2 regions of the Gracilibacillus salinarum genome follow, and region 1 is predicted to be linked to the other one. Evidence: riboswitches for the same ligand, from Rfam matches in the RefSeq annotation. Region 1 holds a riboswitch; the other holds the start of a gene.

Region 1 (15,537 bases):
CGCCAATATTGAATCATGACAGTGGTTCTCAGGCCGAAGTAGCTTTCCATTGACAGAAATCCCAATTCTTCCTTGTTCGTATACAGCTCTTTTATCATGCCAGGCATAGCGTTGAACACCGGTAACCACTTATGGATCGCCAACCGCTTATTTATTCTCATACCAATCAGAAACACAACGATATCCTCAGAATTATCAGTGGTATAACGCCCTGTATAGATTTCCTTTGGCATTACTATTCCTCCTTAGTGGAAAGTTGAGCAAGTGTTACATGACACCAATCGATCGCCGCTTGTGTCGACCTTTTTCCGTAGTCTAGTGTAAACAGCCAGTACTTCGTATCTTCTTCGTCCTCTTCGTGTTCCATAATGGATCGCTCAATGGCTTCATATGTGAAATACCGTTTTTTCAGCTCCTGTTTATAATCCTGCAGCAGTATTCTCGACTGTTCCTCGCTCTGTTGGCGGCCGAAAAAAAGTTTGAGCAAAATCTCATTTCGTTCTACAGGCAATTGCCCGGTCGGCTGCGCTAACCATTTTTTAAGCAGCTCCATGCCTTTCGTTGTAAGGTGATAATCCTTACTGGCTGGTTTTCCTGGTACAGATTCGGTTTGAACTTCTGCTAAGCCATCTTGTACAAGTAATTTTAGGGTGGGGTATATTTGGCCATAGCTGATTTTCCAGAAATGATTCAAGCTTTGATCAATGAACTTTTTAATCTCATATCCGCTTTTGCAATTAGTTGTTAAAATTCCTAATATGGCGTAGGTTGTATCGTTATATGTCTTCATTCTCACCCACCTATCTAAAAGATATATATCATTTAGATATATAGTAAAACATATAGGAAAAAAATGCAAGAGAAAAAAGCCCTCTGCTAATATAGCAAAGAGCTTTTTCTTTTATCTTTAAATTGATTCCTATTGTAAGTATGGCAAGGAAGAGTGAGGTGAATACAGATCAATTCCACTCTCTAAACCGGACAATCATCCCTTTTACTTTCTTCTCCAATCTGCCTTCATCGTCTCGTTGTTTTTTCCATTCATTGTAGCTTGCGATTGCAATTAACAGAATACCTGCCATTAACAGATACGCCCACCACGGCATATTGCCCCAGTAAGGTTTGGTCTGATAGATAACGTTGAACAGTAATGTCCCAAGCCCGATAAAGAAATACGATTTGATCTGAAGATACATTCCTGCCAGCAGCGATGCAAGTGACAGAACCCCGATGATAACCGCATCCCAGACCGTGTGACTAACAATCGCATCCTGTACGAGATATACGGTAATGAAGGCAAGTATGACGGTTTGCGCATGTGTCATGACGTATGGATAGGATCGCCAGACTTTCTTCGTTAACAGAATCGACAGGACAAACACAGGTACCATTGCTATTTCCGCATGGAACAGTTCTGGGATATAAGTTAAATATTCCTGATAAATCAGGTAATAGGCAGGCAGCAGGCATAGTGCTCCTGCTGACATGATCACCTTTTGCATGACAGGCTGACTGATCCGCTTCACCTGAAGGAACAGCCACCCCGCAATCAGTAAGTATGGCAGTATCCGAACCCATACACTGTCGATGGCTTCCGCATATGCAAAGGTAAACCCTGCATACAGTACGGCAAAAAGTGAATACCAGTCGATCAGAAGCTTGTGCTTGTCGTCATCAAATAACTTCTCGAATAAAACTCTTCCAGCTATCGTTAAGGCAACAAAACAACCGCCATAAATCAGCAGCATCCCGACATCGCCAGTCACATACTGTTGGCTTTGCCACATCAACAGCAACAGCATCAATGGTACAATCAGTGCTAATGTCCAGTTGCGTCGGTGCAGCAGATAAAGGTTCACTATCCCAAATCCAAATACAATCGCTACTTCACCCAGTGTTGGCAATGTTTCGAATGTCGTGACGATCAGCAAGCTGAGATTGCCAAACGGAATCAGATACCATTCCATTCGCTGCTTCCAATCGGTTTGGAAGAACAAGCTGATTAGTACAAGCAATACACTCGATGTAACAAAGCTAAACGCAATCGAAATCGTTTCTGTCCAGTCATAGAACAGGACGTGAAAGATGACCAGAAAAGAAATCAAAGTCATTGCCGCATAGAGAAACAGTTTAAGCTGCCATTCTGTTCGTTTTATCCAAATGCTGTAGAGATAAATTGTAAGTGGGATCAGGAACAGACCAGGGTGAATCGTGTGTATCGTTAATTGGTTCGCTATTACCCCGAGAATCGTATAGGCAAGCATAATATGTGCCGTCCAGAAAAAATAAGGCTTTAACGCAGTGACATATTTGCCGGCAACCCAATCTACCCCAAGTAAGAGCAATGGTCCAAACAGCATATACACAGTTATCGCGTCCATTTTGGTAATAGCGAAAGTGCTTGTTAAGGACATGTAAAAGGCAAACGTCATCACAGAGACAACGGCCCATAAATAATTAATTCGTACGTAACGTACCAGCCAAATAGCGATCATGATCCCGCCAAGCAGTATAGCTGGACGGATAAATTGTGTATCTGTCGCTGTGCTGCTTGTTAGTAGCATCAGTACTGCTAATCCATAGCTTGCTTGCCCCATATAGAAGACGGCTTGTGCCAGTATTTTTTGCTGACCCTTTTGCCACAACAGGCTGACCATCAGCAGTATGACACCAGAAATTGCAAGGTGAAAGGCAAGATGTAAGTGCTCTTCATAAGCAGGCAGAGCCGAAATCAGTTTCGGATAGACGATTAAACAGGCAAACAGCCCGCAGAAGGCATGTGTCCAAGGTGCGAGTGCTTTCGCTGACGTCTGTTTCGCCAGGATGGAGACGTAACCAGCTAGTAAGCTTGCGATAAACGTCATCCATGCCACTTCGATATATCGTGCTACTGTTATTCCTTGAATGACTGACAGCAGCATCACGAAGATAGCGAGATATGCTGTACTCGTTTTTATCGTAGGCAGAAACGACTTTTTACCAGGCATAGCATGGATGATATAAGATAAGACGGCGAACAGGAACATAAATAATTCGATGTTAACCGGCACAAGCTGTTCGAAGGCTACTTCCCAAAGTTGCATCCCGCTGAAAAAGAGAAACACCGGTGCCAGCCAGCGAAACACCTGTCTGTTGGTTATTTCGGCAAGATACAGGTAGGTACCTGTAATGACCAGATAAGCGAGCAGTAACACCCATGAATCCTGCTCCTGTCTGATCGCCAGTGCTTGAAAACTGATGAAAAGAAAGGCACAAAGCGATATCACACCACTAGTGTAGTGAAATACCTTCGCCAACGTCGCGTCTTTTTTTACGAGTGTTGCAAAGCCGAGATAGCTCGCCCCTAATATCCCGTAGATTAATAAATCAATATTCTCAAGCCATGTCTGCTCTGTCAGCTGATAGATACCATATGCAAACAAAGCAGAGAACACGAGCTGATAGGCTTTGGTGTTATAAACGAAGACCATCGCCATATACAAGGCAGCGGTCAGCAAGACATTAAAGCTGTAAAAGAGCGCAGAATCAAATACCACTAACATCAGTAACGTCGAGACAATCAGGTTTAACTGCGCATATGACGGTAACTCTTTGATAAAAAGAGGCAGCTTCGGCTGTTGGCGGAATCGGTGATAGCCGAACAACAGCGCGGCATTAAACAGCATAATCAGTAAATAGAATACGTCCGCTGACACGTCGATGGCAGCGATCGTAAAGCCGACAAAGAAGGATAAGAATAAGTAAAAGATCCAGACAAATAATCGGGAGTTATTTTTGACGGCATTGCGGAAATAAAGTGGTAATGGCAATAGGGTACACAGCATTCCCAAAACAAATTTTCCCTCGCCATATAAGCTCAAATAGGAGCCAAACAGCTCAAAGTAACCAATCGCAATGATCGCGATCGGCAACAGCAAACTGCCCAACGTCAAAAATGCAAAGGCTGTTTTACTAATTTTTAGGATCGAGGACGATATCCCGCTTAAGATAAAGAAAAATCCGGAAACACCAAGAAGTGTGACTACTTTTAAGGCGGCTCCCATTTGCTCCCACGTACTGGTGGCGACGACCAATCCACTGATAAGTAAGAAGGAGACACCGAGGATAAGGAGCCAGGTAATGTTCCGTTCTCTGATTTGTTCCGGGCTTTTCGGTTTTGGCTGCTTCGGTTCTTTCTTCGGTGCTTGTGTTTGGACAGGCTCTGCTGCAGGAGTTGCATGCGTGGCGGTAACCGGTTCAGCGGCTTTGACAGGTTGTGCTTCGTGTTGGGTATAGTCTTTGTAGGCCTTCATAATGTACATAAAATCTTGTTCGTTAATATAGCCAGCCTGCAGCAAGTTAACCATCTCCTGGCCAACTATTTTTTCTTTTTCCGATTTCGACTGTTTACTCACTTGTTCACCCCATTTTTTCACGGCGCTAACCGTCCGTAATACCCCGACATCAAGATTCGAGAGATAACTAAGAAGCGAAGTGCGGGATAAACGGACGATAACTTCCTGATAAGTTTCACTTTATCGTGATCACCGTTGTACTATGCATATGAAAAAATTAACAGTTTTTAGTACTGTTATTGTAACATGTATTTATTTGTTATAACATAAAGAAAATGGATAATTTTCACTTTTTAGAGTGGTTTATATTCGCTTTTATAGTGTTACGTAAGAAGACAGTAATTTTTTCATCAGTGATCCGCTTTGGTTTTTGGGAGTTGGCATGATACTGGTGATCGGTGTTGTGGTGGGCTGGAGACTATGAAGAAGGAAATAGCGGCAAGGGGTGAGGATAGTTCAATTAATCAACAATACGCAGGTTAAGAAATTATTAGCCTTTTTGTTATTGGCAAGTATCGTTGCGGGCATTTCTTATTATATGGTTTTCGAATTTCCCATTTTACCAAAAGGTTATTCTATTGTAGAAATGCAAAACAATAGCATGACATTGCAATCATACAATATAGCGGGGATTGAGAGGGATATCGCAACGGTAAGTTTCTCGGAAGAAGATACCTGGAAGATTGCTGCTATCGAACACGAAATAAAAAGACAAAAAGAATTCTTATGGCTGCTATATTTTGCGGTTATGGTATCTATCTTTTTGTTCTTTTATAAGGTTCGTAACAGTATGAAAGTATGGAAAGCAATATTAGATAGTAATCTTATTTTTTCTTTTTTGATACCGCTCTCTATAATAAGTAATTCGTTAGATCGGATCCAGCATTTAATGAGTTGATTTTGAACCAATAGCGGGGCAGGTAGATATAATCGAAGGAGTGGGTCTTTGTTTAAGCATCATGTAATCGAGTTCATTTTTAACGAAAACAAATTTAGATTAGAGAAGTTTTTTCTCCTGCTCGTTTTAGGATGGGCAGTTATCTATTCATATACGGTCTTTCGTGTTTCATTATTGGTACCTGTTTTCATACTGATTGTCACAACGTCTGTAATCAAATTAACGTGGTATAACAGGAAAGAGAATATAAAAGTAAAGGTGATCGATTGGATAGGAATCATATTATGTTTCATTGTTTTAACCACAGCGGTTTTTCTTCATCTGAAAGAAAATAAAGTGGAACAAGCTATACATAATGAGATTGAAGAAAAAGCAGGTAGCGAATCGTTTACTATTGAATCTATAGACGAGATGAAGAGCGAAGAAAATTATTATGTAGTTGGCTACACCCTAGAATGCGAGGACACTAAGTATATGGAATGGTATTATTGGCGGGATGGGGAGTTGATTCATAATCTTACTAGGAAAATTGAATATGACAATCGGTGAATATTATCAGCCTCAACAGGGAAGACAAAAATGCAACATTGCAAACCAACCATTGTGTAAAAAGTATTTGACAACTTGGTTGGTTTTTTTATTATATTAGGTGTAAAAGGTTTTTGACACATCGAGATAAGGGATTGATGACATATTGAAAAATAATATTAAACAATTAAGAGAAGGCCAAGGTATTTCCCAAGGAAAATTAGCTTTAATTTGCAGTGTAAGCAGACAAACCATTAATGCTATTGAAAATAACAAATATGACCCAAGCTTAGAATTAGCATTTGCGATTGCTGATGCTTTGGAAACTAAGGTAGATTCATTGTTTAACTATCAAAAAAATAAGAAAAGAGGATGATAATATGAATATTGTTTTAGTAATCATTGCTGGATTACTAGTATTGGCAGCAATAACATCTGCAAAAAGGTTATCCGGTGATGGTTCATCAAAGGACGACGAACGCCAAAAGAAAATTCTTAAAGATGCAGCACTTACAAGCTGGCAAGTAATAATGTTATATGCTTTTATTTGTCTTATGAACATGTTGCCATTCGTAAATGAATTGGTAGATCCATCAAAGATTCAACATATAGCTTTCTTTTCTAACGGTGGGGACATTCTTTTAATAGCTATTTTAGGTTACTTTATGGGTGGGATGATTTCCTATTTTCGCTATTCTTAATGCTTGAAACTATGGATGATTAAGTTGATGGGTAACTTACTTGAAATCATTTTTGTAACTTTAAATTAGCCACAACTTATTTTGGGTTAGTATAAGAATCGAAAGGAGATTACAAACAGTGAATTACAAAGCAAAAAAGCTCTCTAATCAAAATATGGAAGAGTGTACGCTTCTATATAAGGCGGTTTTTAACGCTGAGCCGTGGAATGATGGTTGGGAATATAAGGATGCCAAAGAAAGGCTAACGGATATTTTTAGTAATAGAAAATTTTTAGGTATAGGTATATACGATGATGATCAAAAATTGATTGGATTCCTGTTGGGCCATATAGAAAGATGGTTAACCAGTAATCACTTTTATTTAAATGAAATGTGTGTGAAGACGGAACTTCAAAGTAATGGAATTGGTTCAAGATTGCTATCAGAATTTGAGATTACTTGTAAGGAACATAATATTAGCCGCATCTACCTTTTGACCGCAAGAGAAGGACAGGCAGAAGCTTTTTATAACAAGAATGGATTTTATAAAAGTCCCAAAATGATGATGATGGCAAAAAGGTTAGAAGGTTAGTGCATAATCTAAGGAAATTTTCAGGGGTTATTTTCGTACAGGTAGTATGAAAAGCATTGTCTGGAGGTGTGTGAAAATGTTATGGGATAAACCAGCATGCACTTTTTGCAGTAAAGAAATCAAAGGGGATGACGTAGTCTTTGTCAAAATGCGTTATCCTAAGAAAAAAGGCATCACCGAAATCAAGGCGTACTTAAGCAATGAAGGGGAATTTATATGTGAAGCATGTTTTAACAATAATAAGTAAAAGGGAGTGAGAGGCTTGAAAAAGTATGTTGTATTCATTTTAAGTTTTGGTTTGCTGTACAGTATATTTCAAATTGTTTCAGGTTTGCTCCTGACAGCTTCTTTTACACCAGATTTTTCTTCCCTGAGCAGTAAGCTGAGTCAGGAGACCGTGTTTGGACAGACTTCCATCATGCCGTTCGTAGCCGTTTTATTAGTTGCTACTTTCGCTTACTTTTTGTCTCAACGAATAGTTAAATCGAGTTAGAGTTAGTGAGTATCAGTAAGAAAAACGGATGCTTCTCTCGAATTTGGGTAGGCGCCTCATTCGTATGTTTTTGTGATACAAGGTATACCAAAGTTATAGAATAGAAGTACCAATAAGAATGGGAGGCAGTTAATCTGTGAGTAAAAAGACGATACATGGTGTTAACGCTATCATAGGTGTTTTGCTTTTTGGATTTTCTTTATTTTTATCTTGGTTTGGATTAGTATTAGTGCCTGTAATGGATATAACAACAGGTATCATTCTTCCCATTATTATTCTTTCAATATGATTAACTGCATATTACCTGCAAATTAAATTTCGTACTTCTGTAGCCTTCTTATCTTCTGTAACTGTTGAACTCCTTGTTTTTGTAATCATAATAATGATGGCAAGCCAACAAATTGGTATAACGATAGTGGGATGAGGGTGGCACCTTAAACAAACGAGCAGACGTGGAGTATAATTCTGTATTAATGGAAATGGTGCGTGATTGAGAGTACTCGTAATTAAAAGAAGCAATTGTGATTAAAGTTAGTCACTCTATTATAAGTAGAAAACTGCAATAAGCTATATGCTACAATATAAATAAACCACTGCAATAAAACGCTTAACGAAATGACGTTCTAGCAGAGTGCTTTAATAAAGGAGTTGAATAAAATGGACGAAAAAAATGCAGTAACAAAACGCTCATCAAAAGCAGAAAACATTCTGCTTCAGATCAATAGTAATACCAAGTTAGGCGACTTACGTAAAATCGCGAAGGACATTAAAAAGGATCACGAATTAGCTATGGAACTTTGGTCAACGGAAGAATTTATGCCCAGACTATTAGCGATCTTAATTATGGACAAAAAACTTCTTTCAGAAGATGTGCTAAACAAGTTTGATAAGGATATGCAGACCCATACTTATGATGAGCGAAATAACTTAATGGACTGGTTATTGGCTAATCAGCTCACCAAAGACAAAAAGAAAATTGCGTTGATGGAGTCATGGGAAAATAGTCCGTCTGCTCTGCAAAGGCGAGCTTTCTGGTATTATCAAGGTCGATTGAGATGGATGGGAAAAACCTCGCCTGATAACACCGCAGACTTGTTATCTGCATTAGAAGCTAATCTTGCGCAGGAAGAACCGGAAGTTCAATGGGCGATGAATTTCACCGCTGGCTGGATAGGTGTTTATGATGAAAAGAATCGTGCACGTTGTATGCAGCTTGGTGAGGAAACGGGTCTTTACAAAGATGAAAAAGTAGCAAAAGGATGTACGCCCAGCTATTTGCCGGAGTTCATTAGGATTGAGGTTAACAAACGACAGAATAAGTAGTCACCTTAATGTTAAAAATACAGTAGTGTACGTGAAGTAAAGCGTTAGTTCCAGTTTATCAACTCTAATATCTAAAAAGAAGAGGCTGTGACAAAAGTATATTAGATAATCGATAGCCGAACGTAACAAGAAATGTTTCGAATTAACATTTGTGGTACGTTCGGTTTTTCTATTGTGCCGTATCTATATACTGCGAAGTAACAAGAACCGCGAAATATAGGTATCGCGATCAGCTAGGAGACCATTTTGACATGGTTTGTCTGCTAGAATGCCACTCCGTCCAACCACTCCGCGTCCTGCGGGGCACGGCTGAAGCTAACTTTGTGAAGAAGGGCGCTTCACAAAGTGGATCTTCAGCACCTGCACAATCCCGCGGGAGTCTCCGTAGTTGGACTACGTTAATGTTAGATACTACAATTAATGTAAGAGGACGCATGCTGAGCGGTATCCTCATGTGTTTATACTACTTTCTTGAAAATGTATGGATAGCAGCAGACATATTTTCTTATCGCATTTTTCCCGCTGTAATAAGATAAAGTATTGGAGGAACTGCCCTCTTTTGATATACATTGTATTACTTCGCAGTATGCTTTCACTACGGATTACGGTTAGATAGGGCAGTAACTACTTTTTTGGGATTGCTCGTATTTTACATCCGCGCTTCTGTTTTGTCACAGTCTCTTTTTGTTTTTTTATATTAATTAACAGTCACACAGCCGATCACGATTGATCCACTTCACTTACAGCCCCAACAAATTAGGCAAAAACAGACTAATCTGCGGAATATACGTTACCACCATCAATAGCACAAATATCGCAATATAAAAAGGTGCTAGCGGCTTGATCAGGTTTTCGACTTTCTCTTTCCCGACCATCGAACCGACGAATAAACCAGTTCCTACAGGTGGCGTGATTGTACCAACGCAGAGGTTCAAGATGAAGAATATCCCGAAATGGACCGGGTCGACACCAATGTTTTCGGCAATTGGTAAGAAAATAGGTGTAAAAATCAAGATCGCTGGCGCCACATCCATGAACATACCAACAATTAATAAGAAAATGTTAATCAGTAACAGGATCACCAACGGATTCGTCGATAAGCTGAGAATGAAGTCACTTAACGCGCCAGGAATTCCTGTGAAAGCCATGGCAAACGACATCATCGAGGATGCCGCGATTAATAGCATGACGACACCGGACATTTCGACGGATTTGATTAAAACTTCTGGCAATTGTTTCAGGCTTAACGAGCGGTAGTAGACCAATGCTAAAAATAAGGAATACACGACACAAACCGCTGATGCTTCAATCGCTGTGAACACGCCTGTTAAGATCCCGCCGATAATGATGAAAATTAATAGAATACTAGGGATCGCATCAAGAATGACTTTCTTCTTATTAATTTTGGCTAATTCAGCTTTATCCACTATCGGATAATTTCTTTTTTTAGCTGTGAAAAAAGCAACGGCCATAATCGTTACCGCCCACAACAAACCGATGATGTAGCCACCCATGAATAAGGCAGCAATCGATGTCCCCCCACTAATTAAGGAAAAAATGATGAACCCTGTACTCGGCGGGATCACCATGCCAGATGGGGCGGAGGCGATGTTAACTGCTGCAGCGAATTTTCGGTCATAGCCCTCTTTTTCCTGCAAAGGTACCATCACACCGCCGATCGCAGTAGATGCCGCGATGGCAGAGCTGGAAATCGAGCCGAATAAGGCGTTACCGACTACGTTTGTATGAGATAAGGAACCGGGAACTCTCCCGACCATTAATTTGGCAAAGTCGACTAATTTCTGGGCAATCCCGCCATTGTTCATAATCACGCCAGACAGAATGAAGAATGGCACGGCAATTAAGGAGAAACTGTCCAGACTCGCGACCATTTTCTGTCCTGTTGTAAAAACAGCGACATCTAACGGCAGCATTAAAAGTACTGTCGCCAGGGAAGCGATTGCGATACAGATGACAATCGGAATCCCTACAGCGAGTAATATAGCAAATACAAGGACTAACATAATACTGGCTTCTGCAACCATAGTGAAGTCACCTACTTTGTTAAGAGTTTTCTTGCGGTTGTGTTGGATTGCTGGTATCGAGTAAATTGATCACCGCATAGCAAAGGATGATGACACCTGATACTGGTAGTGCTAAATAGACATACCCCATCGGCAAATGCAAGGATGGAGATATTTGTGCCATTGTTAGGGATACGGCTTTCGTGCCACCTGTTACCATGATGATCGCTAACAAGATAAAGCTGATTTGAACGGTGATTTCCAGCCAACGCTTTTTCGATTCACTTTTTACACGGTCACGAAGAAAGGTAATCGCGATATGGCCTTTTTTGCCAACCACATAGGCACCAGCTAATAAGGAAAACCAAATCAGGCTGAATCGGAGAAACTCATCTGTAACAGAACTTGGGTTATTCAGGATATAGCGGCTGATAACCTGCCAGCTAGTAACGACGACCATCACCATCAGCAGTGTAGTAGTGATGATCTCGATCGTGCGGTTAAGGTATTTTCGAAAAGCTTGATTCATATAGTTACTCTCCCTCTTCGCTGGTACTTTCATTTCGAATCGCTTGATAAAGACCGCCTAATTCCTCGTCATCTTTAAATTGATCGTGAATAGGCTGAACCGCTTTCAAAAACGGTGCTTTATCGACGTCGTTGAATTCGACATTATATTTTTCCTTGGCCTCTTCTTTTTCCGCCTGAACGGCCTCTTCAAACACTCGTTTTTCATATTCGGTTGATTCTTTCGCAGCTTCATGAACCGCTTGCTGTTGCGATTCGGTCAGTTGATTTAATGTGTCATCGTTCATGACGACGATGTCAGGTACACGGGTATGTTCGTCATACGAATAGTACTTGGCCACTTCACCATGCCCAGCCGTAACCAGGACGAACTCGTTGTTCTCAGCACCATCAATAATGCTTTGCTGCAGTGAGGTATATACTTCACCACTTCCGAGTGGTACAGCTGTTCCACCCATTAACTCGATCATTTGGATAGCGGTTTCACTTTGCATCACGCGGATTTTCTTGCCCTTAATATCTTCAGGCGACTCCACAGGTCCGTCCATCATATAGAAACTGCGTTGTCCAGAATTATAATAGGTGAGACCGACAAATCCTAAATCTTTAGTAGATTGATAGACTGGCTTAATAATCTCTTCATTTTCCATGACACGGGTAAAGTGATCAATATCGTCGAACAGATACGGAATACCAAAGACAGAATACTGATCAGAAAAGCTTTCAAGTGCGGAACCGCTTACCTTTGTAATATCGATCGCACCGGTTTGGGTTAATTCAATTAATTCACGTTCGCCACCCAGCTGGCCATCAGGGAAGTATTCGACTGTTACTTCTCCATTTGTTTTCTCTTCGACTAACTCGCCGAATTTAGCCATGGCATCCTTTACTGGCTGTGCGTTGCTGGCATAGGCAAATCGTAAGACAACATGCTCCTTCGCTTGTGTCTGTTGACTGCATCCGGTTACAATTATCAGAATACTCAGACTCGTAAGTAACCAAAAGATTGTACGCTTCATGATAGTCCCTCCAAGCATTTTAGACCTTATTTGATAGATTAAGTGCTTACATTACCATTTAGTTAGCATTATACAAACGAACAAAAGCAAAGTCAAAAATATAAGAATATTTTTTGTTGAAATATGTGGTTTTGTTTCTGTTTTTTGTTCAATAAATTGTCACATTTTGAGGGGTTATGAAAGTGAATCGATTACTATCGCGAATCCATCGAATGAAAATATTAAGTTAAAACATTCGTAACATTTGGTAATATAGGATTAAATAATTCCGTTGTTTTATCATCCATCGAGCCCCGAAAGTTAATTTTCCTTTTATGGCATAGAGGAGATTGCTATCTCTATTAAACTTGTAACAACTAGCAAAAAAAACATAAAGGAACTTGAATACAGGATAAGCTTCCTTGTCATGTTTTTGTCTTTTATCTGTTTATAAGCAATAAAACCTAACACAATAGCAATAAACCATATAATCATACCCAACACCGAAAATAAATAAGGTGAATTTGCTAACCACAATACGCTAACAAATAAATGAAAAAGCATTAAAACCCAAGCTAACCGTTTCATATCATCTCTCCCTTTGTAATCAGTAATGCCTAATGCTATCAATGTTCAATTTAGTAAGTTTGTTCTTATTTACATTTTCGATATACCGTTAATGAAAATGCCATGATGCTCATCCCTTTCAAACTTTTATTTTAAAATAATATTTATTATTTTGCAATAAAAGTTTATTGAAATTTAATAAATATATTGTTTATTTATTTAGGTTTTAAAGAATTAATCAGCTTCACTAATTAGAAATTTTTAATAATTTAAGTGTATCTATCATTTAGTTTGGCAGCCCTCACAGAAATAGATGGCCAATCTTGGTAGTTGTATTTAGTGTATTGCTAGCATATAATAAAACCAATAATTGGTATGTGTAACTGGCGTAAATGTGGAAAACCACAAGGAAGCACATATCTATAATGCCGTACGCCTGGGCAGAGGTAGAGGATTTTTTTCTCTGCCTCTTTATTTTGGAGGAGGTTATGAAAATAAACAGTTCCTATCAATTTGACCGATTCAAACCAGAGCGAATGCAATCTGAAGGAAGAAGATTAACAAAAAATGTAGAAAGTCATTCTCAAACATTAATGCAATTATTTCTTGAGAAGGGTTTGTATGAAGCCCAAAAGGTATTAGATGTAGGTTGTGGAACAGGAGCGATGATTGATTTATTTTCGAATGTGTTAACAGATAAGATTTATTATGGCGTGGATAATAGTAGTGAAATTTTAGATATTGCCAAAAAACAGCATGAACGTAAAGAGGAACGGGTTACATTTGTCCAAAGTAATGCAAACCATTTACCATTCTCGGATAATAGCTTTGATTTTGTATATACTCGGCTTGTGTTAATGCATAACTCTAATCCAAATGATATTATCAGGGAAATGATAAGAGTGTGTAAGCCAGGTGGGGTAATTTGTGCGGTGGAGATAGATGATGGGACACAGGTATTCCATCCATATGGTGAAGAGCTTTCGAAGCTGATTAATGCCAATATAATGTATGCTCATTTAAATGGTACAGACAGGACTATTGGCAGAAAACTATACTCATTTTTTGTGAATGAGAACAGTGTAAGTGATGTAAACATAATCATTCAAACGAGTGATTATAGTAATAAAAATAGAAAAAATGAAGAAATGCCTATCTTATTGAAGTTTGCGCTAGGGGAAGATGAAGGAAAACGATTTGTGGAGCAAGGTTTATTAACCGAGAACGAGAGAATGGAATTAGTTTCAACGTTTATTCCTGAATTTTGCAGTGATCCAAATCGCTTTGAATCTTCCTCATTTATGTATGCTTTTGGAAAAAAAGTTGATTAATATTTTATGGTAATTAACCGTTCTTTTTATAGATACCGGTTTGCTTTACAAAATGTTATATTTCACATCCTTAGAATAATGAGGAAACAAAATGGTCGTTCCAATTCATTTTTGCTAAAAGGGAGAGCATTATTGTTGCGATAATGCTCTCTATCAGTTGAAGAAGAAATCCATATTGTTTTCATTTAATGTAAAGATACTTTTATGTTTCATTCTATCTCTCTGATAGCTTTCTTTCGGTTATACATGACGATAAAATCGTAATACGTTTATTTTTATTATTCATTGAAAATATTAGTTAAATCGCCATCATCAAGGTAATCAATTTTAGCTATTCTTGATTCCTCATTTACAATAGCTTTACCTGATATTTCGGCTTTTTCTTCTTTATTACCTTCCTTTTGATACAAAACATTAACTCTGAAGTCATAGGAACTTTCTGCTGATTCACTTTGTTTAACATCAATATTCTTCACGCTGATTTGATAATTTCCATAATAAGCAGAGGTTTGGAAATCCATTGCATATGCTCCGATGAATTTGTCATACATTGTATCAGTGAAATATGTTTTATATTTTTTTTCTAACAATTTGTCTAGTGCGGTGGGGTTTTCCGGGGGAGAGGTTTCTTCTTCTTTTATAATTGATGCATTTTCAGGCTTTTCCAATAGATTAATCATTTCTAAGTCTGGTCCTGTAAATTGTTCTTGTAATACTGTTTTTATAGTAGTGATATTGTTATCTTCTGCAATGGTTTGTGATTCTGAAGAGCAGCTTGCTAATGAAAACGTAGCTAATAATAAGCTAATCAAAAAAGTCGCTTTAATTTTCAAAATATCTATCCCTCCATATATTTTAGAAATGTCTTAACTTTATCTAAGGTATTACTATAATACGATTAAAACTATTGAAAGTTTCATTTTTTCACTACGACTATATTGTAATGATTAAATGGTGTGAACATACCAAAACAAAAGCAAACCAAATCAATGATGATTTGGTTTGCTAATTATTTTCATATATTTACTCAAATATCGGCTATGCTTTTCTTCTTATGAAGAGAAAGATCACGCCACTTAAGAAGAATAACATCCCTGCCAACAAATACTGATACGTCGAAGTAGCAGTGTCAGGCAATGTTTGCCCATCGTCCGTAGCAGGCTGCTGTTCTTTCACTTCCTGTTCGAAAACGGTATAGGTGCTGAAGTGACCGGTTTGTGCTGTCACGTTTCCATCCTGCC
Region 2 (15,537 bases), 140 kb from region 1:
TCCCTGAAATGACATATGTCTCAATACCACTTTCGATTAATAATTGCACATGTGGAATACCGTTTGTGACGACAACAACTTCCTTATCCGCTAAGAATGGGATTAATTCCATTGTGGAGGTTCCCGCATCTAGGTATACTGTGTCTCCTTGCTCAATAAAAGAGGCTGCTTTTTGGGCAATCATGCTTTTCTCGTGCTGATGCTGGGTTGATTTTTCTAGAATGGTAGGCTCCTCTCTCTTCTTTTTTAATAGAGAGGCACCTCCATGCACACGTTTAATATACTGTTTCTTTTCTAACTCCGTTAAATCCCTGCGGATCGTTGATTCAGAAGCATTGGCCGTTTCACAGAATTGTTTAACGGTAACAACATCTTGTTCTTTCAAAAGAGATAAAATTAATTCTTGCCGTTCTATAGTTAACAAATGGGATCATCCTCTATCTATAAAGTGAGACTTCAATCAGCAGGAGTTTGCCCCCCCACTGATTGCTAGCGACACTTATATGGAAGTTATCGTCCGTTTATCCCCCACTTAGCTTCTTATTTATCTTTTGAATCTTAAGTGGTGGTATTACGGACGGTTAGCGCCGTGATAAAATCACTAATTCGTTAATCGCTTACACTCAATATACATTCAAAATCAGTCATTGTCAATCACATTCAATCAAAAACAATCACTATTGCACAAGTTAATTATGTTATGATAGCTAGAGATGATATGGAAAGAAGGATTACTATGCGCTATTTATTCTTATTTTTGATTTTCGTGTTTGGTTTACATATCTTTTCGATCTTTTTTCCGAGTGATGCTCTAGCCTACTGTTTAGGCGTACTTTCCTTGATTATGCTGTTAATCAGCTTTAGGCGAGCATCAAGATTATTTCAAATACTTGGCGCTTCCTTCACTATTGCAGGTATTGCCATGTATTTTTCTACTGATTTATCGGTCAATCAAGTCATTCCTTTACTTGGAGATAACTTGTCATTGTTAACACTTCTGGCTGTTTTACCATGGATGAACAGCATCGTAACTGCTGGTCGTTACGACAGGTTAATGCAGCACTTATTACGTGGTAACGTCAAACACTTAGGGCAGCTCTATCAAAGAAGTACAACCACCATGATGTCGTTAACTGCATTCTTAAACGTATCTTCTGCAACCATTGCACAAGATGTATTAGTGGATAACTTGAAGCCTGTCGTCAAAAAGACAGCCAACAAGTTTATTATGATGACAACTTTAAGAGGCTATTCATTAGCTTTACCCTGGAGTCCTTTAGAAGTATTACTGGCAATGGGGATTTTCATTACAGGGGTAAGCTATACGACATTGATGCCATTAATGGTGTTGATCACCGTTGTGATGTATGTATTAGACAGCTTATGGGGAAGACTTTATTTCAAAAAATATGCTTATCCAGTTCAAGAGAAAGTAATAGCCGGAAAACAAAACGGTCAAAATCGGTCAAAAATTGTACAATTAGTGATTGCGTTGTGTTCGTTTTTATTACTGGTTATTTTAATAGGGGTTATTTTTGACGTGGAATTTATCGTCTCGGTTACCTTACTCGTTTTTCCATTTGCCTGTTTATGGGCACTCGTAATTGGCAGATGGAAAAGTTTCTGGACTATCGGATGGCAACGATGGAAAAACAGCGTCAATCATATGGATAATTTCGTGGTGCTATTTATTACACTTGCTCTTTTTACCAATACATTGAATGAATCACCTGCTTTGACGATGCTGCAGGAGCCAATTATTTACGTGTCCGATTATCCAATTTTGATTTTAATAATGATTCAGCTGTTGTTCGTAATTTTAAGTATGTTTGGTGTCCATCCTGTCGCCACAATGGGGATTTTGAGTGGAATTAGTACGATGCTAATGGATATCCTCAGCCCATTAAGTCTTGCTATCAGCCTCATTATTGGCGGCGTGTCCACTGTACCAATCGGTACTTACGGCCTCGTCGTCACGATTACATCCATGAGCCTGAAACAAAGTCCGTATTATATCACTTATTACAATTTGATTTACTCGGCAGTATTCGGGGCACTTGGAATATTGCTGGCTTATCTCTGTATATAAGTCCGTTTGTCGCCCGGCTAGCCTTTTTCGAATTATCAATAAAGTGAGACTTCAATCAGTGAAAGTTCATATCCTCACTGATTAGTAGCGAAAATTATCAGGAATTATCGTTCGTTTATCCCCCACTTAACTTCTTATCTATCTCCCGAATCTTAAAGTGGGGGTATGACGTACGGTTAGCGCCGTGATAAATTCCTACCCAATTGAATTATATCGCTACCTATAATATGGATTATGCAAACAAAGGCTGTATTGCAGAATGAACATTTTGATATATTTTATCTGCGTTGCAAAGCTCCGGAAATAGGCTCCGCGTCCTGTGGGCAGGCTTCAGCTAGGCTACTACTTGAAATACATCTGTGCTGCCTTGTGCCGAGGAAGCTTACCTCGAAGCGATACTAGAAGACACAGGCACAAATGAAGTGGATCTTCAGCTCGCGCTGATTCCACGGGAGTCTCCGCCTATTTACTACGCTTTAGGGAAGTTCTACATCATATGGAACAGCTAAAAGCAGTGGATCTAGGCATTATGTTATTCATTCAATTGCTGTTATATATACAGTGATCAATATGCTTTCTCTTACAAAAGTTGTCGAGTCCACATCCTAGCGTAGGCCAACCACGTAGACTCCCGCGGGATTATGCAGGCGCTGAAGATCCACTTTGTGAAGCGCCCTTCTTCACAAAGTTAGCTTCAGCCGTGCCCCGCAGGACGCGGAGTGGTTGGACGGAACGGTATCCCAGCACATGAATCATTTCAAAATTACCACTAAGCATAAAGCGGCTTGACATAAATAGGAACCTATCTTCCTATTCAGCATGATTACTTCTACGACTGTACTTATATATTTTCTTTGCTTAGAACATAAAAAGCCGCTGTCTCCTTGAAGACAGCGGCTTTTTATTATTATTCAACTAATTTATCTAATGCGTCATCAATCATGTTACTGTTAGCAATTGGTCCGGTATATAACCAGCTTGATTCCCGGCTGTATTCATATACATTACCATTTTTTACAGCAGGGATGTTCTTCCAGATAGACTCTTCTAACATAGCAGATCCTTCTTCTTGCTGACTGTTAATCAAGAAGATATGATCAGCATTTAATTCTGCTAGTTTCTCTAGAGAAATTTCAGACCAGTTAGCCGTTGTAGACTCAGAAATCTCTGATACTACATCTGGAGCAGTTAGTCCTAGATCATTATATAATAAATCTCCACTGGATAAGTTTTCACTTACAATATAGAATGTATCTGCAAATAACCATAAAGCGGCAACACTTTCATCACCGATAGCAGATTGGATTTGTTCTTTAGCATCTGCTGCTTTTGCTTCATACTCGTCCAAAACTTCATTTGCTTTTTCTTCCATACCAAACACAGTACCGATTGTTTTCATTTCTTCACGCCAGTCATTGTTTTCTTCTGATCCTACAACAAATGTTGGCGCAATTTTACTATATTGCTCATATTTATTGTCTTCTACCATGCTTGCTGAATCCATAATTAATAAGTCTGGCTCGAAAGAAGTTACAGCTTCATATGGTAACTCACTAGGAATCGTAAGCACATCTCCCAGATCACCTTGTAAATAACCTTGAACATCTGATCCATCTCTTACAGACCATTGTGCAACAGGCGTAATACCAAGTGCCACTAAGTAATCTTCTAAGTAAGATGCAATAACGCGCTCAGGATTTGCCGGAATTTCTACTTCATGCCCCATCGCATCTGTTACTGTTCTTGTATCTGATTCAGATTCTTCTGTATTGGATTCCTCCGTATTGCTATCACCAGATGAATCTGATGCACTATCATCCTCTTCACTACCACACGCTGCCAAAAATACTAACAAAGCAGCCATTAACAAAACAAGCCATTTATTTTTTAGCTTTCCCATGTTGACATAAATCCCCCTTCATACTATCTAGCATAAAACGCTATTTTAAATGATAACAATTTTCATTTTCAATTACAAGATAAATTTTAAAAATATATGCATAATCTTCTACTACCATTCCTTATCTTTTTCCCTTATACTAGAATGATAACAGTTCTCACTAATTTGTAAGGAGTATTATTCGATGGCAATTCGTACAGATAACAACATGCAATCTAGACCTTTACTAGCATTATTGATCATTTTTGGTGGAATTATACTACTTATGGCAGCTATGATTCTATCGATCATATATGGTGCAGCAGATATTGACTTGCCTACCATATGGCAAAGTCTTACACAATTCGACCCTTCCCAGACTGCACATCAGATTATTCGAAATTTACGTATCCCTCGTGGCTTAGCAGCAGCACTTGTTGGCGCAGCACTCGCCGTTTCAGGTGCTATCATGCAAGGTATGACCAGAAATGCATTAGCCTCTCCCTCTATTATGGGAGTAACAGCAGGGGCGAGCTTCATGATTGCAGTGGCAATGGCGATATCGTCACAGGTTACCACTATTTCCCTTGCCATCTGGGCTTTTGCAGGTGCTGGTTTGGGCGCTGGGATCGTTTTTGGCGTTGGGACGATTTCCAAAAGTGGCCTTACACCGGTAAAATTAGCATTAGCAGGGACGGCAGTTACCTCGATGTTAAGCGCGCTTTCCTCAGGGATTGCCATTCATTTTAATATTGCAAAGGATATGAGCTTTTGGTATGCAGGAGGCGTGGCAAGTGTTCAATGGATACATGTAAAATTATTAGCTCCTATTGTCATTATCGGGCTTATTCTTGCATTGTTACTATCGAAATCTATCACTGTATTAAATTTAGGTGAGGATGTAGCAAGAGGGCTTGGTCAACGAACCGTTTTAACCAAAATAATTGCCACCACTGTTGTACTATTATTAACTGGTGCAGCAGTATCCGTAGCAGGTACCGTTGGCTTCATTGGACTTGTCATCCCGCACATTACTCGATTTCTGGTCGGAGTAAAATACCAGTGGATTATACCTGCCGCCGCCGTATTGGGCGCTCTTTTGCTCGTTTTGGCAGATACAGCTTCCCGTATGGTCAATCCACCTTTCGAAACTCCCATTGGTACAATGACAGCATTAGTTGGGGTTCCTTTCTTCCTCTATCTTGCCAGACGTGAAGGGAGAGGATTGTAATGATATCTAGAACAAAAAGAACTAGCCTTTGGCTATTAGGCTTGACGGCAGGCCTTATCCTGACTATTTTAATTAGTTTAAACTTAGGCACAATGAGTATTTCACCGATAGATGTATGGAGGACAATGATCGGACAAGGTACAGATCAAAATCAACTCGTCTTGTTTGACTTCCGTTTACCTCGTATCGTAATTGCGTTGCTGATAGGAGCAGGAATGGCTATTTCGGGTGCTATCTTACAAGGTGTGACCCACAATGATTTAGCTGACCCTGGTATCCTTGGAATTAATAGTGGTGCTGGATTTGCGGTTGTCTTGTTTATCTATTTAACACAAAACAGCCTTACATCCACTGTGTTCATTTTGCCACTGGCAGCACTTGGAGGCGCCGTATTGGCAGCTGCCTTAATTTATCTGATATCATGGAAGAATGGGGTATCTCCGATCCGGTTAATTCTAGTCGGGATTGGGATCAATGCTGCTTTTTCAGCGCTCATCATCGTTTTCCAGTTAAAAATGGATCCTGATGATTTTACCAAAGCACAAATTTGGTTAACTGGGAACATAGCTGGCACTGACTGGAGCTATACGTTAGCACTTCTTCCTTGGATTGTAATTCTGTTGCCAATTGCTTTTTATAAAGCCAGCACATTAGATGCACTGCATTTAGGAGACGAAACAGCACAGGGAATTGGTGCAAATGTCGAAAAAGAACGGATATTCTTACTTGTGATAGCTGTCGCACTCGCAGGCGCAAGTGTGGCTGTTGGAGGAGCGATTGCATTTCTTGGGCTTGTCATCCCCCATTTAGCAAGAAAACTAGTAGGCGCAAGACACCATCACATGTTGCTTACATCAGCTCTTCTGGGTGCTCTACTCTTATTAGTGGCAGATACGATAGGGAGAAACATTCTTTCGCCTTCAGAAATTCCAGTTGGGATTATTGTCTCGTTAATCGGAGGAAGTTATTTTGTTTACTTATTGATGAAGTCTTAAACTATTATAACAGGAGTGATAAACATGTATCGAAAAGTATCAGATTTTATTGCTGATTGGAAAAATGCTCAGCAAGGAACGGTTCAAGTATTAGAGTCTATATCAGATGAAAAGCTCAATCAAGCGATTGTAGAAGGCCATAGCACACTTGGCTGGCTCGGTTGGCACTTAGCAACCTCTCCTGCATTTTTTGCGAGTATTGTAGGTTTGAAAGTACAAGGTGGCGATCCTAAGCAAGTACCAGAAAAAGCTGATGAGATCGTTGCAGCTTACAAACAAATGGCAGAGGATATCCAACAGCAAGTAGAATCACAGTTGACGGATGACCAATTAAGCGAAGAATTTGAAAGCTTTGCCGGCAAGACAACACGCGGCAATATGCTTCGTACATTAATTGATCATCAGACACATCACCGTGGTCAAATGACCGTTCTGCTTCGCCAGGCTGGTTTACCAGTTCCTGGAGTTATGGGACCAACTCAAGAGCAAAGTAATGCATAATAGAAACCGGCACTTCATTTAGAAGTGCCGGTTCTTTTTATCCTTGATATTCTCTTATTGCTTCAGTGGTTAATTCAATGCCTCCACGAGCTGTTTGATAAACGGTCACTTTGACGGTTTCAGCTTCAATAGCCCACATAATGTCGTCTGCAATTTGTGCAGCTAATGATTCACAAAATGCGCCATGATCACGAAACGACCACAAATAAAATTTCATGGACTTGGATTCAATACATTTATGACGTGGTGTATAGGAAATTTCCACCTTACCGAAATCAGGCTGTCCCGTTTTCGGACAAACTGCTGTGAACTCCAAAGCACGAAATGTAATATTCTGTACATTTGGTGCATCAAAAGCCTCTTGCTGTAAAACTGTTCTTCCTTCATCCACACTACTCGGGCGTGGCATCGGTCCGGAACGTGGTAAATAATAATTCTCTGACATCGTTATTCCCCCTAGTTTTGGTTAAGCAGGATGGTTACGAACTGCTTTAATTTATATTCAAACATGTATTATACCAAAAGCACGCTAAAAATAGCAATGTAGAAAACAGCGATTAAATACTAGTTATGCTTATTGCCATGGTTGAAAATTTTTTATATGAATAACACCATTGTAATTTTATGTTCTCAACTTTCGCACACTGAAATAGGCAGGTAAGCCCTGATATAGTTGGGTAAGCCTGCGATCCAGTGTTGGACTTGACTTTTGATTAATTTTTGTACCTTCTTGTTGCTCTGTTTCAAGGCATCTTCAAGAAGCTCGATCAACTGCTGAAGTGCCACAGCCCAATCAAGATCATGAACTTCATCACTTAATTCATAAAACATGCCGCCAAGTGTTCTCTCATCTGTGCTACATCGGTTTTGCCACGAGAGAATAATATATCGTGCGAATACGATGGTCGTATGACTAATTAAGCCGTCATATGAACGACTTTGGAACTCTTTTTGGAGTTTCAAAAGAGACTTTGTTGTTTTGAAAAAAACTTCAATGTCCCAGCGTATCCCATAAATACGAATGATTTCTTGATCACTTAGGGTACAGTCGGTGCTTAAAATAGCTAACCATTCGCTTTTTTTATTTCGATTACGCACAAAGACCACTTTAATAGGCACGCCATTCGCTTGTGTCGTATGAATCGAACGAAGAATGCTTTTCTTTCCACCTGTTGGTTTCGCAAAACGATAAAGTTCCTTTAAGCTTACACGTTGGCCATTCACAAGGTAACGCTGCTTCAAGTTCTTTACCATGCCAATGACCTCAAGTCCTTGCTCTTTTATTTCCTTAACGAGAGGCTGATACGTGAACCAAGAGTCCATCAGCACATAGGAAGCATCAATACCGGCATTCATTGCGCGTTTAACCATACCTGGTAGTTGCTCAGGTGCGGTTTGTAATGCTTCTACTCTGCGTTTATAACCGGAACTACGCTTATCAACTTTTGATGATATACCATTAATTTGGCTTTTCTTCGAGCTCAATAAAGAAAAGTCCACTGGAATGAATGTGGCACCATCTGACCAGCCAAGAGTCAGCATACGAAACCCTTTATAGAAGCGCATTTTTTGGGATGCATGGTCAAAACAGCGCGCTAATAATTCAACCGATTTACTGCGATTACGATCATACGAAGAATCATCTACAATCAATACTTTCGGGCGATCATGACTCGTTAAGTTGGTTACTTTTCCAATGGTATGAGCACTTAGAAACAGTAAAAACCTTCTCCAAGCAAATGTTGACTTGTTTAAAAAACGATAGACGGCATTCTTTTCTGGACAATCATTCGCTTTGGTACTTTGAAGTACTTGATACCAGTTCTTATTTTCAAAGATCAAACAAAAAATCAATTGAAAAAGATAGGCACAAGTAAAGCCTACAGACTTTGTAATACCAGCTTTTCTAAGATGTTTAAACACGTCCAATTCTCTAAATGTTGATTTTAATTCATTTGGTAGTTGCTTATTTAGGTCATTATTCGCTATCATATAGGAGACACCTCTTCTGTATTGGTAGTGTTTTCTCGTCAATTACACTATACCAAATGTTGAGGTGTTTTTTTATACCTAATTCGATTGTCAATGACCATATTTGAACAGTAATAAGCTTTGCAGCTAGTTATATTGAGTGCTTTTTTCTAGCTGCGAAAGTTGAGTTATGTTAATATATAGATAGTTTCTCAACTAAAAGGCAAGTGATGCCATTCAAAAAGGAGTGATGGGATATGAAAACATCTGTAAAATACCTTCTCATTTTTTTGTTAACAGCCCTTCTATTCACTGGATGCAGTTCTAATAATGAAGTACAAAGTCAATCAAACATCTTTACATATAACAACTCTGTAATTGGTGATAACAGTGCCGTTATTGCGATCATTAATCATTTACAACATAACAAGGAATTCAAAGAAATTTCTCTGCAAACAAAAGAAGAACCGTATGGAATGACTATTACCTACAATGAACTGGAAGCAACAGAGCTCGAAAAGGAATATAAAGAAACTGCAATTTATAACGCTACCTTTCTATTTGCTTTAATCGAAAATGCTGAATGGGTTACTTTTAAATTTGGTGATGAAAACGATGAATATAAACTATCGAAGGAAGACCTACAAACTGCGTTCGATAAGCCATTAAGTGATTTCACCAATGAAGAAGAAGTAACGACCTTTGTGCAAAAACAATTGAAAGATGAGAACAAGATCAATCAACTATTCTTGCAATAAAGAAATTATTATAAAGTGAGACTTCAATAAGCGAGGGTTTTGACCCTCACTGATTGCTAGCGAAAACTAATCCGGAAGTTATCGTTCGTTTACCCACCACTTATTTATCTCTCGAATCTTAAAGTGGGGGTATTCCAGACGATAAAAAGAAAAGGCGGGTTTAAATGATTGAATTACAATTTTTCGACCGTTCCGATTTTCAACAATTAATTAATTGGATCGATTCTCCAGCATTTCTAATGCAATGGGGAGGTCCGCACTTTCATTTTCCTCTCGATGAGCAACAACTAGATAACTACCTTAAAGATGCTAACAAAGAAAAATCGCAAACATATATTTATCGCGTGAAAGACATAGAAACGGGAATAGTCATTGGACATATTTCGTTAGGCAACGTTGACAGAGAAAATAAATCAGCAAGAATCGGAAAAGTTTTAGTTGGTGATCAAAGCAGCAGAGGAAGAGGAACTGGACAACAAATCATCAACGAAATTCTTTCGATAGCATTTGCTGAGCTCCATTTACATAGTGTCAGCCTCGGTGTCTTTTCCTTTAATCACCCGGCCATTACCTGCTATGAAAAAGCAGGCTTTATAAAAGAGGGTCTACGAAGAGACGCTCGAAAAATTGGTGACGAGTATTGGAGCTTATGGGAAATGAGTATTCTCGAGAATGAATGGTCGGTGAGGCATAAAAGCTAAGAAAACCCACTCCATCCCAAGCTGCTAACCTGTATAGTAAAATGGATGATCTAAAGTGGGACTGTATTGCAATATGGTCATAAAGAAAATGCTCGGATTTTAAATCCGAGCATTCTTGTTTACTAAATTTAAACACTACTGATGATTTTCTGCAAATTTCTTCATAAACGCGATCAAATCCTCGACGCCTTCTACTGGCATTGCGTTATAGATACTTGCGCGCATACCGCCAACAGAGCGATGTCCTTTTAATGTTTCTAACCCTTCCTGTTGAGCCTCTTTCACGAATTCGCCATCGAGATCTCGGCCAGGAATGATAAATGGAATATTCATAATGGAACGGCTCTCTTCTTTTACTGGAGAGCTATAGAAATCAGAAACAGCGATATAATCATATAACAAGGCTGCTTTCTTTTCATTTCTTGCCTGCATTGCTTGCAATCCGCCTAAATCTTTTAACCATTCAAAAACAAGCTTGGCAATATAAATGCCATAGGTAGGCGGTGTATTATACAGGGAGTCACTGTCACTATGCGTTTGATAGTCAAGCATGGTTGGACATTGCGGCGTGGCATTCCCAATTAAATCTTCACGTACAATTAAGACAGTTAAGCCTGCCGGACCAATGTTTTTTTGGGCCCCGGCATAAATCACGCCGAATTTAGAAACATCGATTTCTTCGGATAAAATATTAGAAGACATGTCCGCTACCAATGGTACATTTCCGGTATCAGGAATCTCATGATACGCAGTACCTTCAATCGTATTATTGGTTGTAATATGAACAAAATCCGCTTCTGGGTCAATCATATCTTTATGAACAGTCGGTATATACGTGAAATTCTCATTTTCAGACGATGCAATGACGTTAACATCAAGGTATTTCTTAGCTTCTTTAATTGCCTTTTTGGACCAAGATCCGGTGTTAACGAAATCTGCTTTACCATTTTTCATTAAATTAAGAGGTACAGCAGCGAATTGCTGGGATGCTCCGCCTTGAACAAACAATACTTTATAATGATCCGGAATATTCATTAATTCACGCAATAGCTTTTCAGCATTAGTAATAATATCTGTGAAAAGTCCTGAGCGATGACTAAGCTCCATAACTGACATTCCAGATCCTTGATAATCTGGCAGATCTGCTTGTGCTTTTTCTAATACGGCTAATGGTAACATTGATGGACCAGCTGAAAAATTGTGTACTCGTTTCATCTAACCACACTCCTCAATTGATAGTAAATAGAAAGAGGTAAGGACTGTATCCTTACCTTTGCCCAGGCGAGCGGCTTCGATACTATGTGCTCCCTTACGGTTATTCCGTATCCTCGCCAGTTACACATAGCCATGTTATTTGTGAAAATTATAACAATATTCCCCTGACATTTCAATTGAAATTTATCTTAAAATTTTGTTAAATCAGGCTAATTTTATTGTATTACACAGGACTGCCTTTTAATTGTACGAAAATCGTAACAGCTTCACTATCCAAAGTGTGGTAGAATAACAAGATGAGATTAACGATCGAGAAAGAGGAAGGATAGTATGCAAACCATTATTTTCGATGTAGATGATACCTTATATGATCAACTGCAACCATTTCATAAAGCCGTTCATCAGCATTTTAGTGAATCCTTTTCTGATAACGATATGACGTTGTTATATAAAACGAGCAGAAAATACAGTGATGAAGTATTTGAACAGTATATGAACGGAGAAATCACTGCTCTTGATTTACAAACTTACCGGATCATGAAAGCATGCGAAGAATTTGATATTAATCTATCGTACGAACAAGCCGTACAATTTCAAGAAACCTACTTGGCAGAACAGAAAGAAATTCAGTTATTTGAATCGATGAAACAATTACTGGACAAGCTTTTCCATCACAAAAAGCAGTTAGCCGTACTGACGAATGGTGAATCTGCCCACCAACGCATGAAAGTCTTACAATTAGGGTTAAACAAGTGGATACCTGACGATCATATATTTGTATCTGGAGAAATCGGCCACTCGAAACCAAGTGCAAAGGTTTTTGAACATATCGAAAACAAATTGAAGTTACGCAAACAAGAAACCATTTACATTGGTGATTCCTTTGAACATGATATCACTGGTGCCAAGCATGCCGGTTGGCAAGCAGTTTGGTTAAATCACCGTATGCGAAAAGCATCGCATCCTAGCATTGAAGCAGATTATGTATTGGAACATCCGAACGGCATTTTAAAAACTGCAAGAAGCTGGTACTCCACATGATGACGGATTGCTGGCTCTTACCATTTTAGAAACAGGTATGATATTTATAGCGAGTGGCATAATCCCACTTAGATTATGCCCTTTCATTTTGGAGTGATAATTATGAAGTCGAAAAAAGTTTTAGCCGTATTATTCCTCGTCATGTTTTTCGTAATGGTCGGTTTTGGGATCATCATTCCGGTACTGCCATTTTATGCAGAGGAATTAGGCGCTTCTCCATTAGCACTAGGATTGCTAATGGCCACCTATTCCGTGATGCAATTCCTCTTTTCACCTATGTGGGGAAGGATATCTGATAAAATTGGTCGAAAACCGGTATTATTAATTGGAATTGCAGGTTTAGCATTATCCTTTTTCTTATTAGCAACTGCCAATCAGTTATGGATGTTATTTGCTGCCCGGATTATTGGCGGGTTATTGTCATCTGCTAATATGCCTACTGTAACAGCTTATGTAGCAGATATCACCACCGAAGAAGATCGCGGTAAAGGAATGGGAATAATCGGTGCTGCTGTTGGCCTTGGCTTTATTTTTGGTCCAGCTATTGGCGGAGTGTTTTCCAGCGGTAATCTAGCTATTCCATTTTACTTATCTGGCATTTCTTCCTTAATTACCTTTGCATTAGTAGCGATTGTATTAAGAGAAACGAGACCAGAAAAGGCAGAGCAAGTGACTGCACCAGCCAAACGGAGATCATTGCTAAAAGCATTAAAAACACCAATGGCTTACTTGTATGTGTTGCAATGGTTTGTGTCTGTTTCGCTTGCTGGGCTAGAAGCAACCTTTGCATATTTTGCTTTTGACCGAGCAGGCTTAGGAACAGTAGAGCTCGGCTATATCTTTATGATTATGGGGCTAGCCGGCGCTATCGTACAAGGTGGATTAGTCGGACAATTGACCAAAAGATTAGGCGAAGGAAAAGTAATCCAAATCGGCGTTATTGTTTCTGCTATCGGATTTGCACTCATTTTATTTGTGCAAGACTTCCTTACAGCAGCGATTTTTCTAACCATTTTTGGATTAGGGAACGGTTTAATTCGACCAAGTGTATCATCACTTTTGACAAAAAAAGCGACGTCTGGTTACGGGGAAGTGACTGGTATGCTCTCCTCCTTTGATTCGTTAGGTCGCATTATCGGACCACCACTTGGCGGATTTTTGTATGGGGTAGCTATTATCTTGCCCTACGTAGCTGGAATAATTTTGTCTGTGCTAGCTCTGGGCATTTATTATCTGTATCTACGTCAGAATGAAAGCAATTCTAAGTTGGCACATCAATAACGAAGGTAGACACTGGTATTTGACAAATACTTGTGTCTTTTTTTCGGTAGGAAAGTTATAAGCCCCCCTTTATTCCGAGTTAGTTACTATGTATAATAAGAATAAAAGAAATGAGGTGTTCTTATGTCCATTCCTAAGCCACTCGTTCAACTCAATCAGGCATTTATTCTTTTCACCGTACTTATTGGTATATTCGTTCATCCATTTGTACTAGTCTTACCTTTCGTAACAGGGGTGATCACATTAATAACCAAAAAGAATCCGATTATTCTGTTAGGAAAACCATTTTTAAGAAAACCAGCTACAGCCTATCCACCGGAAGATAAAGCACAACAATTGTTTAATCAATGGATTGCTACTATCTGTATTGGGCTTGCTCTGATTAGTTTTTCTATCGGAATGAATTGGCTCTTATATTTTTTCAGTGTAATAGTCGCAGTAGCATCAGGACTTGCATTAGCTGGCTATTGTATCGGATGTACGATTCGTTACCGTTATATGATGTGGAAATATAAACAAAAAACAAATCATCAAAGTTAAGGCTCTTACCACCTTAAGGCATAAGAGCCTTTTTTCTTATTTTCGATTCGTTAACGAAATGCCTTCCACTTTTAATAAAGATGAAAAAATACGCACAAACACTTGATAGCGGTCGGATTCATAGCTAAGCTCCTCTAAATAATGTCTTAAATGAAGTGCAATATCTTCTCGTGTGCGGATATCAAATTCATAGAATGGAACAATAGGAAAATATAAATTGTCACAAAAGGGAAGTAGAATGCCTGTTACAATGGATCCTTGCTTTGGAGGCTGGTGCGCTGGTAATGGGAGGAAAATCTCTACAGTTTTCTCTGTTTCAATTTCGACTGCAACGAATCCGTTCTTGCCTATTTGATTTCCGACAAAGTAATAGGCTGGAACAGCTTCATGCCAATTCAAAAACCATGATTTCAAAACAGGGTATTCCTGAAAATATTCATTATTATGCGTGATAAATTGATGGAAATGAGTAAAGGAAGGCTCTAAAGCTTGTTCATAGAGGAGGCGCCACCAAAACAAATTCTCGAGGATTGGTTCGTATTTATCCGGTGGAACATCACAATCATTTGCAAATTCAAGAAATCCAGGCTCCAATTGTTCGTAAAATGCTTCGTACGTTTGTCTGACAAATTTCAGATATACATGTACTAATAACTGATCCCGCAGTTCTTCTGACATCGATTCACCATGATGAAATTCGGCCAATTGTCCCTTTCGCCGGGAAAGATGCACGACCTCATTCGAATCGTCTTTGTTCATATTCTTCATCCTCTCTCAAGTAACTTACTCTCTATACTAATATTCGAGAAGAAACGGCAAAATCCTGCAAAAAATTTCAGAATTATTCCCGCCACAAATTAAGCTTACTCCAATCGCAAATCCTGATCCGGCAGTACACGGAGTCGGTAACAGTTCTTCGCCACTTTCCCCAATTGATCTAGAAGGTTATAGTTTGCATAAGCCCCGATAATTGCGCCTAATCCGGGAATCATTTGCAGCATTTTTACCAGATCAATATAGTCCCGATACTCCTGCTGAAAGACCCGCCAATCCATATCAACCATCCGCTCCTTCTCCTCTTCCCAATTCTTTACGATATGATAAACTTCTCTACGTTTATCGTCATTTGAAAAAGCAAGCTGGAAAACATGCAATATATAGAGACGTTCTTCATAACAAGACGTATCAAACCCATAAATAGCTGCCACCTCAAATAAATATTTCATTTTTATTGAAAGTAACAAAGGAAAATCTGCGAGACCAAGTAAGATGCCACCAGCACCAGTCCCTGCACCTTCAAGCATTGCTGTTTTACGGTAACTAACTAATTTCTGA

Evidence for each region. Region 1 has a riboswitch for ZMP and ZTP ahead of MUN87_RS11735 (class I SAM-dependent methyltransferase). Riboswitches for the same ligand answer to the same signal wherever they lie in the genome.
Region 2: another riboswitch for ZMP and ZTP. It lies ahead of serC (3-phosphoserine/phosphohydroxythreonine transaminase); the one in region 1 lies ahead of MUN87_RS11735 (class I SAM-dependent methyltransferase).

What each region holds. Positions count from the first base shown of each region.
Region 1 covers NZ_CP095071.1:2,561,322-2,576,858, reverse strand. Annotated here, with positions in the region: gene MUN87_RS11815 (DUF4188 domain-containing protein) at 1-233, opposite strand, end outside; gene MUN87_RS11810 (PadR family transcriptional regulator) at 236-790, opposite strand; gene MUN87_RS11805 (DUF2339 domain-containing protein) at 960-4,394, opposite strand; gene MUN87_RS11800 (hypothetical protein) at 4,780-5,232, shown strand; gene MUN87_RS11795 (hypothetical protein) at 5,281-5,781, shown strand; gene MUN87_RS11790 (helix-turn-helix transcriptional regulator) at 5,927-6,136, shown strand; gene MUN87_RS11785 (hypothetical protein) at 6,141-6,461, shown strand; gene MUN87_RS11780 (GNAT family N-acetyltransferase) at 6,580-7,032, shown strand; gene MUN87_RS11775 (Fe3+ hydroxamate ABC transporter substrate-binding protein) at 7,109-7,279, shown strand; gene MUN87_RS11770 (hypothetical protein) at 7,295-7,525, shown strand; gene MUN87_RS11765 (hypothetical protein) at 7,662-7,814, shown strand; gene MUN87_RS11760 (DNA alkylation repair protein) at 8,183-8,848, shown strand; gene MUN87_RS11755 (TRAP transporter large permease) at 9,589-10,893, opposite strand; gene MUN87_RS11750 (TRAP transporter small permease) at 10,913-11,401, opposite strand; gene MUN87_RS11745 (TRAP transporter substrate-binding protein) at 11,406-12,419, opposite strand; gene MUN87_RS11740 (hypothetical protein) at 12,732-12,986, opposite strand; ZMP/ZTP riboswitch at 13,335-13,414, shown strand; gene MUN87_RS11735 (class I SAM-dependent methyltransferase) at 13,454-14,296, shown strand; gene MUN87_RS11730 (hypothetical protein) at 14,575-15,129, opposite strand; gene MUN87_RS11725 (phosphatase PAP2 family protein) at 15,335-15,537, opposite strand, start outside.
Region 2 covers NZ_CP095071.1:2,419,159-2,434,695, forward strand. Annotated here, with positions in the region: gene MUN87_RS11140 (DeoR/GlpR family DNA-binding transcription regulator) at 1-424, opposite strand, end outside; gene MUN87_RS11145 (hypothetical protein) at 737-2,089, shown strand; gene MUN87_RS11150 (iron-hydroxamate ABC transporter substrate-binding protein) at 2,997-3,989, opposite strand; gene MUN87_RS11155 (FecCD family ABC transporter permease) at 4,174-5,199, shown strand; gene MUN87_RS11160 (FecCD family ABC transporter permease) at 5,199-6,194, shown strand; gene MUN87_RS11165 (DinB family protein) at 6,219-6,695, shown strand; gene queF (preQ(1) synthase) at 6,733-7,140, opposite strand; gene MUN87_RS11175 (IS4 family transposase) at 7,326-8,687, opposite strand; gene MUN87_RS11180 (DUF4825 domain-containing protein) at 8,924-9,424, shown strand; gene MUN87_RS11185 (GNAT family N-acetyltransferase) at 9,589-10,125, shown strand; gene serC (3-phosphoserine/phosphohydroxythreonine transaminase) at 10,261-11,340, opposite strand; ZMP/ZTP riboswitch at 11,394-11,474, opposite strand; gene MUN87_RS11195 (HAD family hydrolase) at 11,671-12,381, shown strand; gene MUN87_RS11200 (MFS transporter) at 12,484-13,662, shown strand; gene MUN87_RS11205 (DUF4395 domain-containing protein) at 13,786-14,202, shown strand; gene MUN87_RS11210 (hypothetical protein) at 14,239-14,961, opposite strand; gene MUN87_RS11215 (EcsC family protein) at 15,066-15,537, opposite strand, start outside.